DNA from 2 places in the Rhizobium sp. SRDI943 genome. Region 2 is predicted to be linked to the other one. Evidence: predicted binding sites of a transcription regulator. Region 2 holds the regulator's gene; the other holds the start of a gene.
The links. The regulator LexA, encoded in region 2, represses DNA repair genes until DNA is damaged. The targets are predictions, from matches to a motif close to TGTTCNNNNTGTGTTCNG.
Positions count from the first base shown of each region.

Region 1: the regulator LexA is predicted to act here: its motif matches at 960-977, upstream of recA (recombinase RecA).

Region 1 covers NZ_CM172787.1:2,193,424-2,201,163, forward strand. Annotated here, with positions in the region: gene recA (recombinase RecA) at 1-845, opposite strand, end outside; gene AC245Y_RS11435 (carbohydrate kinase family protein) at 1,075-2,019, shown strand; gene AC245Y_RS11440 (pseudouridine-5'-phosphate glycosidase) at 2,108-3,034, shown strand; partial or broken gene AC245Y_RS11445 (IS481 family transposase) at 3,308-4,474, shown strand; gene cckA (cell cycle histidine kinase CckA) at 4,556-7,159, opposite strand; gene AC245Y_RS11455 (flagellar biosynthetic protein FliO) at 7,459-7,740, shown strand, end outside.
Region 2 covers NZ_CM172787.1:1,806,658-1,814,397, forward strand. Annotated here, with positions in the region: gene lpxB (lipid-A-disaccharide synthase) at 1-792, shown strand, start outside; gene gltA (citrate synthase) at 825-2,114, opposite strand; gene AC245Y_RS09540 (ComEC/Rec2 family competence protein) at 2,405-4,837, shown strand; gene lexA (transcriptional repressor LexA) at 4,818-5,537, opposite strand; gene AC245Y_RS09550 (VOC family protein) at 5,736-6,632, shown strand; gene kdsA (3-deoxy-8-phosphooctulonate synthase) at 6,629-7,474, shown strand; gene eno (phosphopyruvate hydratase) at 7,612-7,740, shown strand, end outside.

The DNA.
Region 1 (7,740 bases), 390 kb from region 2:
GTCTTGGAAACACCCTCACCATACATGATGTCGAACTCGACCTGCTTGAAGGGCGGCGCCATCTTGTTCTTGACGACCTTGACGCGGGTCTGGTTGCCGATCACCTCTTCGCGCTCCTTGACCGCGCCGATGCGGCGGATGTCGAGGCGTACGGAGGCGTAGAATTTCAGCGCATTGCCGCCCGTCGTCGTTTCCGGCGAGCCGAACATGACGCCGATCTTCATGCGGATCTGGTTGATGAAGATCACCATGGTGTTCGACTTCGAGATCGAAGCGGTGAGCTTGCGCAGCGCCTGGCTCATCAGTCGTGCCTGCAGGCCGGGAAGGCTGTCGCCCATCTCGCCTTCGATTTCGGCACGCGGCGTCAGGGCAGCGACCGAGTCGACGACGAGAACGTCGACGGCGCCGGAGCGCACCAGCGTATCGGTGATTTCGAGCGCCTGCTCGCCGGTATCGGGCTGCGAGATCAAAAGGTTCTGCAGGTCGACGCCAAGCTTGCGGGCATAGACGGGATCGAGCGCATGTTCGGCATCGACGAAGGCGCAGATGCCACCCTTCTTCTGCGCTTCGGCAATCGTCTGCAATGCAAGCGTCGTCTTACCGGAGCTTTCCGGCCCGTAGATTTCGATGATGCGGCCCCTCGGCAGGCCACCAACGCCGAGTGCAATATCGAGGCCAAGCGAGCCGGTCGAGATCGTCTCGATCTCGACAACATTCTCGTTGGAGCCGAGTTTCATGATCGAGCCCTTGCCGAACGACCGCTCTATCTGTGAGAGTGCCGCTTCAAGCGCCTTGCTTTTGTCCACCGATTTGTCCTCTACCAGCCGCAATGAATTCTGAGACATCCGATCCACCTTTAGGTTATTGAAGCCGCTCTAGCAATGTCGAGTTTGTACCCTATTTGTTCCATTTTCGCAATAGGCGATCAAATAATTGAAAGAAAAAGGTAAAACGACCCGTGTTCTGTATTTGTTTTATCGATGAAAAGCAACGACTTAGGTTTGAAGTGCTGGCACGAGCGGCACAAGGCGCATCGCATCGATTCGCCTTTCGGGCATCGGGAGAGCGGCTCGGATGAAGAAAAAGATTCTTGTTCTCGGCGGCGCCCATATCGATCGGCGCGGCCGTATCTCCGGCGAGACGGCGCCTGGCGCCAGCAATCCCGGCACCTGGTTCGAGGAGCCGGGCGGCGGTGGCTTCAATGCGGCGCGCAACCTGGCAAGGCTCGGTTTTCAGGTGACGATGATCTCGCCGCGCGGCGGCGATCCGATGGGCGAGACGGTCGGAGAAGCTGCCGATTTCGCCGGCATCGACGACCGGCCCTTCGTCTTCCTCGACCGCAAGACGCCGAGCTATACGGCAATCATCGAGAAGGACGGCAATCTGGTGATCGCCCTTGCCGACATGGATCTTTACCGCTTCTTCGTGCCACGGCGTCTCTCCATCCGCTGGGTGCGGGAGGCCTTCGCCGCCCATGACTTCATCCTTTTTGACGCCAACCTGCCGGAAGAGACGATCGCGGCGATCGTCGCGAAGGCGCACTCGCTAGGCAAGCCCGTCGCGGCAATCGCCATCTCGCCGGCCAAGGTCGTCAGGCTGAAACCCTGCATCGGGGATATCGACTACCTGTTCCTGAATGAGGCAGAAGCTGCCGCCCTTGCCGGTGAGCGGCCGGAAGGGGCTGCAGGCTGGCCGCCGTTGCTGAACGAGATCGGCATCAGGAACGCCGTGGTCACCCGCGGCCGGCGCGAGCTCGTCGCGCTTTGCGACGGCCGCGCCGTGACGCTACAGCCGCCGATTGCCGACATCGTCGCCGATGTCACGGGTGCCGGCGATTCCCTTGCAGCCGGCACGCTCGCCGCATTGATATCAGGCCTGCCGCTCGAAGAAGCCGTCCGCCACGGCACTGCGGCCGCCATACTGACCGTGCAGTCGCGGCACGCCGTCAACGAAAATCTGACGCCCGATCTCCTGAATGAGGCGCTTGCCCTTGTCCCCAAGGTCAGAATTCTGCATTGAAGCGGCGAATTAAATAGTTGAGCATGATGTCGACCGAAAACCGCTCACCCTTTTCGGCATCATGCTCTGTCGATCACAGGACAAGACCATGACCAAGCCCATCTCCCCTCTTCTGCCGATCGCCTATTCGAAGGAAGTCGCCAGCGCCAAGCAGCGCGGCGCGCCGCTGGTGGCGCTGGAATCCACGATCATCACCCACGGCATGCCTTATCCCGGTAATATCGAGATGGCCCGCAGCGTCGAGGCGATCATCCGCGAACAGGGTGCGGTGCCGGCAACGATCGCCGTCATTCACGGCACGCTGCATATCGGCCTTGAAGCCGCGGAGCTGGAACAGTTGGCCAAGGCCACTGAAGTCATGAAGGTGTCGCGCGCCGATCTCGCCTTCGCCATCGCCGAGCGCCGCACCGGCGCCACCACGGTTGCGGCGACGATGATCGCGGCGGCGCGCGCCGGCATCCGCGTCTTTGCCACAGGCGGCATCGGCGGTGTGCATCGCGGCGCCGAGGAAAGCTTCGATATATCAGCCGATCTCGAGGAACTCGCGCGCACCGGCGTCATCGTCGTCTGCGCCGGCGCCAAGGCGATCCTCGACATTCCGAAGACGCTGGAAGTGCTGGAAACCCGCGGCGTGCCTGTCGTCACTTATGAGAGCGAGGAATTCCCCGCCTTCTGGTCGCGCTCCTCGGGCATCCGCAGCCCGCTGTCGCTGAACAGCCCGGCCGCCATCGCCAACTTCCAGACGGTGCGCGAACAACTCGGCGTCGACGGCGGCATGCTCGTCGCCAACCCCGTGCCTGAGGCCGACGAAATCGCGCGCGAGGAAATGGAAATCTATATCGAGCGGGCGCTCGACAGCGCCGAGCGCGATGAAGTCACCGGCAAGGCGGTCACACCCTATCTTCTGTCGACCATCTTCGACCTGACGGATGGCCAGAGCCTCAAGACCAACATCGCGCTCGTCGAGAACAACGCGCGGCTTGCCGCTGAGATTGCGGTGGCGCTGGGTCAATGAGGATTGACGGGGCCGGCAGGAATCGCCTTTCCAGATAGGTGGTGCCGTTCCAGCCCCCCTCTGCCCTGCCGGGCATCTCCCCCACAGGTGGGGAGATCTGCTGGAAGCACCGGCTTTCTGAACAAATATCCCTTTCAACTCGGTGAAGCGTTGATGTGATGGGAAGCGTTCGCCCCTTGTGATCTCCCTCCTTGTTGTACGGCCTTGATACATAGCTGACAGATGTTCGGAGACATACCTGACACTTCCGGAATGATTTTTCGGGAGGTCGGCATGGTTTGGCGGTCGAGGTCAGTTGTGGATGAGCGTTTGGAATTTTGCCGGTTGGCTGGGCTGGAGGGGACGAACGTCTCTGAGCTTTGCCAGCGCTTCGGCATCAGCCGGCAGACAGGCTATGTCTGGCTGCGGCGCCTGCAAGCGGGCGAGCCGGTGGAGGACCGCTCCCGCCGGCCGCATGCGAGCCCGCGGCGGACCGGAGCCGATCTCGAGCGCGCCGTGCTTGATATCCGCGACGAACATCCGGCCTGGGGAGCGCGCAAGATCGCCCGCCGGCTGCAGGATCTGGGCACAGAGCCGCCGGCAGCCTCCACCGTCCATGCCATCCTGGTGCGCCACGATCGCATCGAGCCGCAGGTGGGTGGGCGGCCAGCGCTCGGCCGCTTCGAGCGCGAGGCGCCCAACCTGCTCTGGCAGATGGACTTCAAGGGCCGCACGCAGCTCGTCTCAGGCATCTGGTGCCATCCCCTGACCATCATCGACGACCATTCCCGCTTCGCCGTCGGCCTCGAAGCCTGCGCCGACGAGCGCATGCAGACCGTCCGCGGCCGGCTGGAGCCTATCCTGCGCCGCCACGGCCTGCCGATGGCCATCTATACCGACAACGGCAACCCATGGGGCACCGGCGTGCCCAACCAATGGACAAGGTTGCGTGTCTGGCTGCTCAAGCTCGGCATCGACCTCATCCATGCCAGACCCTACCACCCCCAGGGCCGCGGCAAGAACGCGCTTCCACCGCAGCCTCAAGGCCGAGGTCTTCGATTTCGCCGCGCTCGCAAGCCACGCCCAAGCGCAAAGGGCTTTCGACCGCTGGCGCGACATCTACAAACATTGTCGCCCCCACCAGGGTATCGACATGGCCGTGCCGGCCAGCCGTTACAGACCTTCACCGCGCCCGTTTCCCGACCGCCTGCCCGAACCGGCCTATGACAGCTCGGAGATCGTGCGCCGCGTCGGAACAACCAAGGGCTATGTCAGTTTCAAGGGACGGGCCTGGCGCGTGCCCAACGCCTTCAAAACCGAATGCCTCGCCATCCGCCCGCTCCAGCGCGATGGTCTCTACGGCGTCTTCTTCGGCGCAACACAGGTCGCAAAAATCGACCTCAAAAGCCAAGACTGACTGTCAGGCATGTCTCCGAACATCTGTCAGCTATGTCTCCGGGCTTTACACTTGTGGGGGGAGATGCCCGGCAGGGCAGAGGGGGGTGCGGCACGGCACAGCGTGCTCTCCCAGGCCCCCTTCACTCACCCGTCCAACGTCTCCTTCACCACAACAGCGAGCTGCTTCAGCGAAAACGGCTTCGGCAGGAAGCCAAATTTCGCTTCCGGCGGCAGGTTGCGGGCAAAGGCATCTTCGGCATAACCCGAGACGAATATGAACTTCATGTCGGGATAGGTCTTGCGCAGCTCGCGCAGCAGCGTCGGGCCGTCCATTTCGGGCATGACGACGTCGGAGACGACGATGTCGACCTTGCCGTCGAGTTCTTCCAAGATAGCCAGCGCCTCGACGCCCGAGCCCGCCTCGTGGACGGTGTAGCCGCGCGTTTCCAGCATGCGCTTGCCGCCGCGGCGCACCGCCTCCTCGTCTTCGACGAGAAGGATGACGGCCGATCCCGTCAGGTCCTCGGGCTGCTGCGGCGATACCGGCAGCGGCACCACTTCGGCTCCGGCGATGGCGCCGTCGATCGAACCCGCTTCGGCCGCAACCGCCGGCTCCGGGATGTGGCGCGGCAGGAAGACGCGGAAGGTCGTGCCCTTGCCGACTTCGGATTCCGGCTGGATGTAGCCGCCCGACTGTTTGACGATGCCATAGACCATGGCGAGGCCAAGACCGGTGCCCTTGCCGACATCCTTGGTGGTGAAGAACGGCTCGAAGATCTTGTCCATGATTTCAGGTGCGATGCCTGTGCCGTTATCCGCAACCTCGACCAGCACCATGTCCTCGGCCGGCATGTAGGAGTAATTGAAGGCCGAGACCTCGGCAGCGGTCAGGTTTCGGGTGCGCAATGTCAGCGTGCCACCCTCTGGCATCGCGTCGCGCGCATTGACGCAGAGATTGATCAGCACCTGCTCGAACTGCGAAAGGTCTGTTTTGACAGGCCAGAGGTCGCGGCCATATTGCACGTCGAGCTTGACATTGGTGCCTGATAGCAGCCGATCGACCAGCATACGCAGGTCGCCGACGACATCGGTGAGGTTCAGCACCGAGGGCCGCATCGTCTGCTTGCGTGAGAAGGCGAGCAGCTGGCGCACCAGCACTGCGGCGCGGTTGGCGTTGCGCTTGATCTCTATCAGATCGGCGAAGCTGGCATCGGCCGGCCGCGCCTGCAGCAGCAGATGGTCGGAGGAAAGCAGGATAGCCGTCAGCACGTTGTTGAAATCATGCGCGATGCCACCGGCGAGCGTTCCGACCGCATTCATCTTCTGCGTCTGCGCCATCTGCGCTTCCAGCGCCTTCTGCTCGGTCACCTCGACGGCATAGACGATCGCCGCTTCCTCGGGCGCCTCGTCGCTCTGGTCGATGACGGCATTGACATAGAAGCGGAAATAGCGCGCCTCGTCGGTCGGTGTGCGGGTGTCGAGCGGCGCGATGTCGCCCTGCCGATCCTTGGCCGCCGCCAGCGCCGCGGCCAGCTGTGGCCGGTCGCTTTCCTGCACGATGGTTTCAAGATGCGGCGCCTTTTCGAGATCGTCGCGAGAGACGACGCCGGAGAACATCTTCAGGAACGGCGCATTGGTTCGCAAGATGCGCCCGTTGCCGTCGACCGAGGCGATCGCCATCGGCGTATTGTTGAAGAAGCGGGTGAAGCGCATGGCGGCGGCCGAAGCGGACTGGCCGCCGGCATCGCTCTTTTCACGTGCCAGCACGATCGTCCGGCTTTCGCCGGGTGCGCCGTCGCGCATCGAGGTGACGCTGTGGATGATTTGCACCGGCAGGCTCTGGCCATTGCTCTTGCGCAGGTCGAGATCGAGCGTCACTGTCTTTTTCAGGCCGGGTTCGGCCTGCACCGACTGAATCAGCGCCAGCCCCTCGCCCGCCACAACATCGCCGATCGTCATCGAGCCCGGCACGAACTTGGTGAGGTCGAGGCCGAGCCACTCGGCAAGCGTCGCATTCAGGTAGAAGATCTCGCCCTTCCTGCCGGCGGAAAAGAAGCCGGCCGGCGCGTGGTCGAGATAGTCGATCGCGTTCTGCAATTCCTTGAAGAAGCGCTCCTGGTCGTCGCGCTCAGTGGTGATGTCGGTGATCTGCCAGATCTGCAGCGGCTTGCCGCCGTTTTCCTCCGGCTGCAGCAGCCGCGCCTTCAGCCGGTACCAATGCGCACCGGAGCTGTTGCTGCCAGGCCCGACGGCGCGCAGCAGGCGGAACTCCTCGCGGCCTTCCTTGCCCTCGCGCAGGCCGTTGACCAGCCTGTAGAGCGCTTCGTTGGATTCACGGTGGCGCGACAACAGCGTTTCCAGCGTCTGCACCTCGGTCGCCTTGCGCGCGCCGGTCAGCGCGCCATAGGCGGCATTGGCATAGATGATCCGGCCTTTTTCGTCGGTGATCAGCGTGCCGTCGGGATGGCTGTTGAGGAAGGCGCGCGCCAGACTGTCGGACTGGCGCTGCGGCATCACCTCGATGAAGCCGATGACCGAAGACACCAGGAAGAAAATGCCGACCATGGCGAGCACGCCGAGACCGCCAAGAACGACCTCGTTGTCGAGCGATTTTTTGAAGAAGACGAAGGCGCCGGCAGCCGCGATCAGCACGAGCGCCAGCAGAAGAATGCGCAAGACCGTGCCAGAACGCCCCCCACGATCCACAAGCGGTGCGTTATAGTCGTCGGCCTGACGCGGTTTCGTCATGTATTCCTCACAAAAGCCCTCCCGCTTCGTAGCACGAACACGAAGCAGGAATCAGGCACTCTTTCCTTCTTAGCAATTTGCCGCGTCGGCAAAAACACCGCTAGCCGGCAAGACTGCTTGAATTCACAGGCAACAGCGCCATCTGCCCCAGAAACCCAAAGCTGCCGCCTGTGTGTGAGGTCGCCGAGTGCCAAGCAGCGGAACACGAAATCGCGTTCTCGCGTGACTGGACAGCACCGGCGGCCCTTGCCTAAGGAACGGAAAAGTCGTCAATATGTGCTGAATGCGAAATGGAGTGAGTGATTATGTTGGATGATGTTGTCGGAGCTTATGGCAGCCGTTTCCTGCTTGCGGCCGGTGGCGTCGGTCTGGCGCTTCTCCTGCTCATCATCGTGCTCTGGGTGATCCGCAGCCGGGCGCCCTCTCCCTTCGTGCGCGGCGGCCGCAACCGCCAACCACGCCTGCAAGTGCTGGATGCCGCAGCCGTCGATGCTCGTCGGCGGCTGGTGCTGGTGCGCCGCGACGATGTCGAGCACCTGATCATGATCGGCGGCCCGAGCGATATCGTCATCGAAAGCCGT
Region 2 (7,740 bases):
TGGAAGGAATATCGCGCCACGCGCATGCTCACCTATGTCGATCATGTGCTCGCCGTCCTGCCCTTCGAGCCGGCAACAATGCGTGCGCTCGGCGGGCCTGAGACCACCTATGTCGGCCATCGCCTGACCGCCGATCCGGCGCTGCTCGAAGTGCGGCGGCAGCGCGCCATGCGCGCACCCGTCGAGGGAGCCGGCAAGGCGATCCTGATGCTTCCTGGATCAAGATCCTCCGAAATCGCCAAACTGCTTCCGTTCTTCGAGGATGCGGCCAAAGAACTTGTCGCCCGCAACGGCCCGATGCGATTCCTGCTGCCGACCGTGCCGCACAACGAAGCGCTGGTGAAAGGGCTCGTCGCCGGCTGGGCCACGCCGCCGGAGGTGGCGGTCGGGCCGGCGCAGAAGTGGAAGGCCCTTGCCGAGGCGGATGCGGCGATGGCAGCTTCCGGCACGGTGATCCTCGAACTCGCCCTTGCCGGCGTGCCGACGGTGTCCGTTTACAAGACGGATTGGATTATCCGCCTGCTCGCCCGGCGCATCAAGGTATGGACGGGCGCATTGCCCAATATCATCGCCGATTATGCCGTCGTGCCGGAATATCTGAACGAGATCGTCCGCGGCGCCAGCCTGGCGCGCTGGATGGAGCGGCTGTCGGCCGACACGTTCCAATTGAAGGCGATGAACGAGGGTTATGATCTCGTCTGGCAACGCATGCAGACCGAAAAGCCGCCCGGCGAACACGCTGCCGAGATCCTTCTCGACGTGCTGAAAAAGAAAAAACCCGGTCGTTTCTGACCGGGTTTTCTTTTGGGTTCTTTCTGAAGCGATCAGCGCTTCGAAACCGGAATGTAGTCGCGCTTCGGTTCGCCGACATAAAGCTGGCGCGGACGGCCGATGCGCTGTTCCGGATCCTCGATCATCTCGTTCCACTGCGCGATCCAGCCGACGGTGCGGGCGAGCGCGAAGAGCACGGTGAACATGGTCGTGGGGAAGCCCAGCGCCTTCAGCGTGATGCCGGAATAGAAGTCGATGTTCGGATAGAGCTTCTTCTCGATGAAATATTCGTCGGTGAGCGCGATGCGCTCCAGCTCCATCGCCACTTCGAGCAACGGATCGTCCTTGATGCCGAGTTCGCCGAGCACTTCATGCGTCGTCTTCTGCATGATCTTGGCGCGCGGATCGTAGTTCTTGTAGACCCGGTGACCGAAGCCCATCAGGCGGAACGGATCATTCTTGTCCTTGGCGCGGGCGACATATTCCGGAATGCGGTCGACCGTGCCGATTTCCGTCAGCATGTTGAGGGCTGCTTCGTTAGCACCGCCGTGAGCGGGCCCCCAGAGGCAAGCAATGCCGGCGGCGATGCAGGCGAACGGGTTGGCACCCGATGAACCGGCGAGACGGACGGTCGAGGTCGAGGCGTTCTGCTCATGATCGGCATGCAGGATGAAGATGCGGTCCATGGCGCGGGAAAGCACCGGATTGACCACATATTCCTCGCAGGGCACAGCAAAGCACATGCGCAGGAAGTTCGAGGCATAGTCGAGGTCGTTCTTCGGATAAACGAAGGGTTGGCCGATATGGTATTTGTAGGCCATCGCGGCAAGCGTCGGCATCTTGGCGATCATGCGCAGGCTGGCGACCATGCGCTGGTGCGGATCGGTGATGTCGGTGGAGTCGTGATAGAAGGCCGACAGTGCGCCGACGCAGCCGCACATGACGGCCATCGGATGCGCATCGCGGCGGAAGCCGGTGAAGAAGCGGCTCATCTGCTCGTGTACCATGGTGTGGTGCGTAACGCGGTAATCGAAATCCTTCTTCTGCACGGTGGTCGGCAGTTCGCCGTAAAGCAGGAGATAGCAGACTTCGAGGAAGTCGCCATGCTCGGCGAGCTGCTCGATCGGATAGCCACGATGCAGCAGGACACCTTCGTCGCCGTCGATGTAGGTGATTTTCGATTCACAGGATGCGGTCGAGGTAAAACCCGGATCGTAGGTGAAGGAAGCGGTGTTCTTGTAGAGGGCACCGATATCGATGACGCTCGGGCCGATCGTGCCGCTTTTGACAGCAAGGTCGACAGACTTGTCACCGATTTTTATTGTAGCGCTTTGATCCGTCATGCTGATCCTCCGAAATGGCGGTGGCGCCATAAAAGCGCCATAGGGGTTAAGCGTCCTCACCGATAGCTATATGATCGCGAAGCTAATGCCAAGTTACTGTGATGGCATTTTGTGCAATGCGGTATCACCTTTTAGGCACTGCAGCGATGAGCCACACGCATATCGGAAGCCGATGATTCGACTGGTCTTTTGGGGCTCGCGATTTTGCCTCATATTTCAATCGATTATGCTTGCCGGATTTGATTGGAGGTTGCATTCTGACTGCCTTCGCAGCCGGGCTTGGGCGGTTCATGCAGGAGTTGACGTCAGTCGAATTGCGGCCGGAAACAGGCGAAGGCCTTGCCGGCTCCTCCAATTTTTCACCACCAGTCGTGGTGACGCGACCGGCAAGGACGCAGTCGGCAATACCATTGCGCCACCGGCTGCCGGCCGCAGCCTCGCACTTGCTGCGTGCCGGCATGCGCATGCTGGGCGAGGAGACGGACCATGGCCGCCTGCTGCTGTTCTCGCCGGTCTTCCTCGGCGCCGGGTCAGCCATCTGGTTTCTCGCGGCATCGGATTTTCCGCTCACTGCATCGCTGCTCTGCCTGTTGGTGCTGACCGTCGCAGTTCTCATCGCCAGCCGCAACCGGGCGGCATTGCGGGCAGCGCTGCTGGCGCTTTCGCTCGTGGCTTGCGGCATAGTCTCGGCGCAGTTCGAGAGCTGGCGGGCTTCGACCGTGATCCTCGATTCATCAGTGACGACGACGGTGACCGGCCGCGTCGAGCGGCGCGAAGGCGATGGTCGCGGCCGGTGGCGCTACATTCTTACCGTCACCGGCACTGAAGCGCCTCAGGTCAAGCGGCCGCCGGAACGCATCACCGCCATCGCCCGCGGTGCGGACGCAGCCTTCGAGATCGGCGATATCATCACCGGCAGGGCGCGGCTGACGCCGCCGGCGGGCCCAGCACTTCCCGAGCTCAACGACTTCTCCTTCAGTGCCTATTTCGACGGCATCGGCGCCAACGGCTTCTTCTACGGTGCACCGACGAAGGACGATGCGCAGGCAGGTCCGCAGGCTGCAAGATCGGCGGTGGAAGCGCTGCTCGAAGGGCTCTACCGGCTGCGCAGCGGCATTGGCGACCGGATAAGGTCGATCCTGCCCGGCGATACCGGCGCTTTTGCCGCCGCACTGGTGACGGACGAGCGGCGCGCCATCTCGGATGCGACGACGGAGGCACTACGCCAGTCCGGTCTGGCTCATATCATCGCCATCTCCGGTCTCAACATGGCGCTGTCGGCCGGCATCTTCTTCGTCGGCTTTCGGATGCTGCTCAGCATCTTTCCCGGTATCGCTGAGGCCTACCCGACGAAGAAGATCGCTGCCGCCGGCGCGCTCATCGCCGTTACTGCCTATTTCCTGATTTCGGGCTTTGCGGTCTCTGCCGAGCGCGCTTTCATCATGATGGCCATCATGTTGATTGCCGTCTTCTTCGACCGGCCGTCGATCAGCCTGCGCAATGTCGCGCTTTCCGCCCTCGTCATCATCCTCATTTCACCGTCCGAGGTCTTAGGTCCGAGCTTCCAGATGTCCTTTGCCGCGACATTAGCGCTGGTCTCGGGCTATCAGTTGTGGAAGGACCGGCGCGTCCGCGAAAACGCCTTTCTGAAGCTACCTATCATCAGGCCCGTCGTTACGGTTGCCGGTTTCTTCGGCGGCGTCTTCCTGACTTCGCTGATCGGCGGTCTTTCCACCGCGCTGTTTTCGATCGAGCATTTTCATCGCCTGACCGCCTACGGCCTGCCGGCAAACCTCGCGACGATGCCGATCATCTCCTTCATCGTCATGCCGGCCGGCTTGCTGGCGATGCTGCTCATGCCTTTCGGTCTGGATGTTTTGCCCTGGAAGGTCGTCGGATTCGGCCTCGATCTGGTGATCGCGGTCGCAAAGACGGTGTCCGGCTGGGATGGCAATATCGACGTCGGCCGCTTGCCCGCCTGGTATTTCGCGGTCGCCGTGGCAGGCTTTCTGCTGCTGACGCTGCTCCGCACCCGGCTGCGCCATATCGGCACATCAATCATCGCGGTCGCAACGCTCATCCTGTTGCTTCTACCGGTTCCCCGGCCGCCGGATCTGGTGATTTCGGAGGATGGCAGTCTCGTCGCGGTGGTCGAAGCGGCAGCAATGGCTTCCAACCGTGAAAGACCACCGGATTTCATCTTCGACCAGTGGCAGAGAGCCCTGGTCCTGCCGAGACATGATCCGCCGAAGATGCTGGATGGTCCTGCTATCCCGCAGGTAGGAGAAGACCGCCGCGTCAAGCTTTCCCGCGATCAGCAGAACGAAGCGAGGACAGCGATGCGGGCGGCCGCAGCGGCCGGTGAAGCAAACCGCTTTTCCTGCGTCAAGAGGGCCTGGTGCGCATCAAGGCTTGGCAATGGTCGTGTGGTTGCTGTCATCGACAATGCCGCCTATCTCGGCCCGGCATGCGACGCGGCCGATATCATCGTGACGTCGGTCCGCCTGCGTTTCAACAGCTGCCGCTCAGGTGCGACGCTCTTCACCGGCGAGACGCTGCGCAGGACCGGATCCATCGAGTTGCGCTTCGCGGACGCCGGCCTGGAGGTGGCAACCGCATTTGACGCATTGTCGCGACCATGGATGCGCCATCGCGCCTTTGACTGGCGCAGCAACAGCTTTACCGAATCCGGCCTAACCGATGTCAGTGATAGCGGCGAATGAGGCCGACGAGTTTGCCCTGCACCTTAACACGGTCTGGTCCGAAAATCCGGGTCTCGTAAGCCGGGTTGGCCGCTTCCAGTGCGATCGAGGCGCCCTTGCGGCGGAAGCGCTTGAGTGTCGCTTCTTCGTCATCGACGAGTGCAACAACAATGTCGCCAGGACTTGCGGTGCTGCCATTGCGGATGATCACGGTGTCGCCGTCGAAGATGCCGGCGTCGATCATCGAATCGCCCTTGACCTCGAGCGCATAATGTTCACCGGAGCCGAGCATGTCGGCCGGAACGGCGATGTCGTGGGTGTTGTTCTGGATCGCCGAAATCGGCACACCGGCGGCGATTCTGCCCATGACCGGCACGGAAACCGAGTTGCCGTTGTCGGCGACGGGTTTTGCGGGAGCAGGGGCGGCGACCGGCTGAGGTTTGCCCAGGCTGCCTTCGATGACGCTCGGCGAAAAGCCGCGCCGCGGCTGGATGCTGGGGCTGTAGGCCTCCGGAAGCTTGATGACCTCGAGCGCGCGGGCGCGGTTCGGTAGGCGGCGAATGAAGCCTCGCTCCTCTAGCGCTGTAATCAAGCGATGAATCCCGGACTTCGAGGCGAGGTCCAGAGCATCCTTCATTTCGTCGAAAGACGGTGGAACGCCGGATTCTTTCATGCGCTCGTGAATGAAAAGGAGAAGCTCCTGTTGTTTGCGCGTGAGCATCGACGTTGTGACCTCGTGATTGAAACAAATCCAGAACAGACACTATATGTTCCATATGTGTTCCGCAAGTAGCTAAATTTCCGTAAAACTTGGCGCCAACTCGTTGAGATTTTTATTTTCATTCGCCGGATTGGGACACATCTCTTGTATTGAGGGGCGCGCCGTCGCACATCTCTTGCCGTTTCCAGGAGGGATATGATGAACGAGCATTCCGCCAAACCGCACCCGCTGGATCATGTCGTGCTGCCGGTCGTCAATATCGATCTGGCGCGCGAGAGGCTCGGCAAGCTCGGCTTCACCGTTGCCGCCGATGCGCGCCATCCCTTCGGAACGGAAAACGCCTGCGTCTTTTTTGCCGACAAGACCTATCTGGAGCCACTCGGGATTGCGAGCGTCGAGGAGAGCGAGGCATCGGCGCGCCAAGGCAATGTCTTCACTGCCCGCAACCAGGCCGTCCGTTTCCGCTGTGGCGAGGAGGGGCTTTCGGGGCTGGCTTTCGGCAGCAAGGATGCCGGCATCGATCATCAGAATTTCGTCGGCAACGGATCGAGCGCCGGCGAGATGCTGCAGTTCACCCGGCCGATGACGATGCCGGACGGTTCCGAGACGATTGCCGGCTTCAAGCTGGCTTTCGCCGCCGACCTGCGCGCGCCGGATCTCCTGCTTTTCACCGTCGAGCGCGTCAATCCGCTACCGGCCGAGCGCGCCGCGCTGGAGACGCATGCCAATGGCGTGACCGGCATAGTCGAGATAGCGCTTTGCGCGCCTGATGCTGCCGCCTTCGCAGCCTTCGTCAGCCTTGCCGTGGCGCAATCGGCAGTCGAGAAAACCGGTTTCGGCGCCAATATCGCGGCATCGAATGCGAAAATCAGCCTGATGACGCGGGAAGGGCTGGAGGCCTATTTCGACATCGCCGACTCATCCGCAGATCGCGGCCTGCGCGGCCGGGCAATCCTCTTCGCTGTCGCCGATCTTGCCGTGACAGAAGCGCATTTGGCTGCTAACGGGGTGACATACACGCGCAAGAACAATCGCATTCTGGTGAAGCCCGCGCCCGGGCAGGGCACGCTCTTCGCCTTCGAGGAAACACGATGAGCACTGATACGAATTCCGAAGTCAGGGTCGGCGAAGGCCAAGGCCAGGTCACCTTTTCCAATACCGGCCGCCTGTCGCTGATTGCCGGTCCCTGCCAGATGGAGAGCCGCGACCACGCCTTCATGGTTGCCGGCACGCTGAAGGAGCTTTGCGGAAAGCTCGGCATCGGCCTCGTCTACAAGAGCTCCTTCGACAAGGCGAACCGGACCTCGCTGTCGGCCGAACGCGGTATCGGGATCGAGAAGGGCATGGAGGTCTTTGCCGACCTCAAGAAGGAATTCGGTTTTCCCGTCCTGACCGACGTTCATACCGCCGAGCAATGCGCGGAGGTGGCAAAGATCGTCGACGTCCTGCAGATCCCGGCCTTCCTCTGCCGCCAGACCGACCTTCTCATCGCCGCCGCCAAGACCGGCCGCGTCGTCAATGTCAAGAAGGGCCAGTTCCTCGCTCCCTGGGATATGAAGAACGTCCTTAAGAAGCTCAATGCCAGCGGCAATCCGAACGTGCTGCTGTGCGAGCGCGGCGCCTCATTCGGCTACAATACGCTGGTCTCCGACATGCGCTCGCTGCCAATCATGGCGGCGATGGGTGCGCCCGTTATCTTCGATGCGACCCATTCCGTGGCGCAGCCGGGCGGGCAGGGCGAATCCTCCGGCGGTCAGCGGGAATTCGTGGAAACACTGGCGCGCGCAGCGGTGGCTGCCGGCATTGCCGGCGTCTTCGTCGAAACCCATCAGGACCCCGACAATGCCCCTTCCGACGGCCCGAACATGGTCTATCTCAAGGACATGCCGCGGCTTCTCGAAAAGCTGCTCGCCTTCGATGCGGTCGCCAAGGCTTGACGTTCAACAGTCTGACATGATCGTGCTATAGGCCACATCCGAACGCTGGTCCGACGGCTATTGCAGCATTGTAATTTGCACGCCTTCGACTAAGACAGGTTTCGAACCATTTATCACCCACCGAGCAGGAAGAACCCATGACTGCAATCACCGATATCATCGCCCGCGAGATTCTCGATAGCCGTGGCAACCCCACCGTCGAAGTCGATGTCTATCTCGAAGATGGCAGCATGGGCCGCGCGGCCGTTCCCTCGGGCGCCTCGACG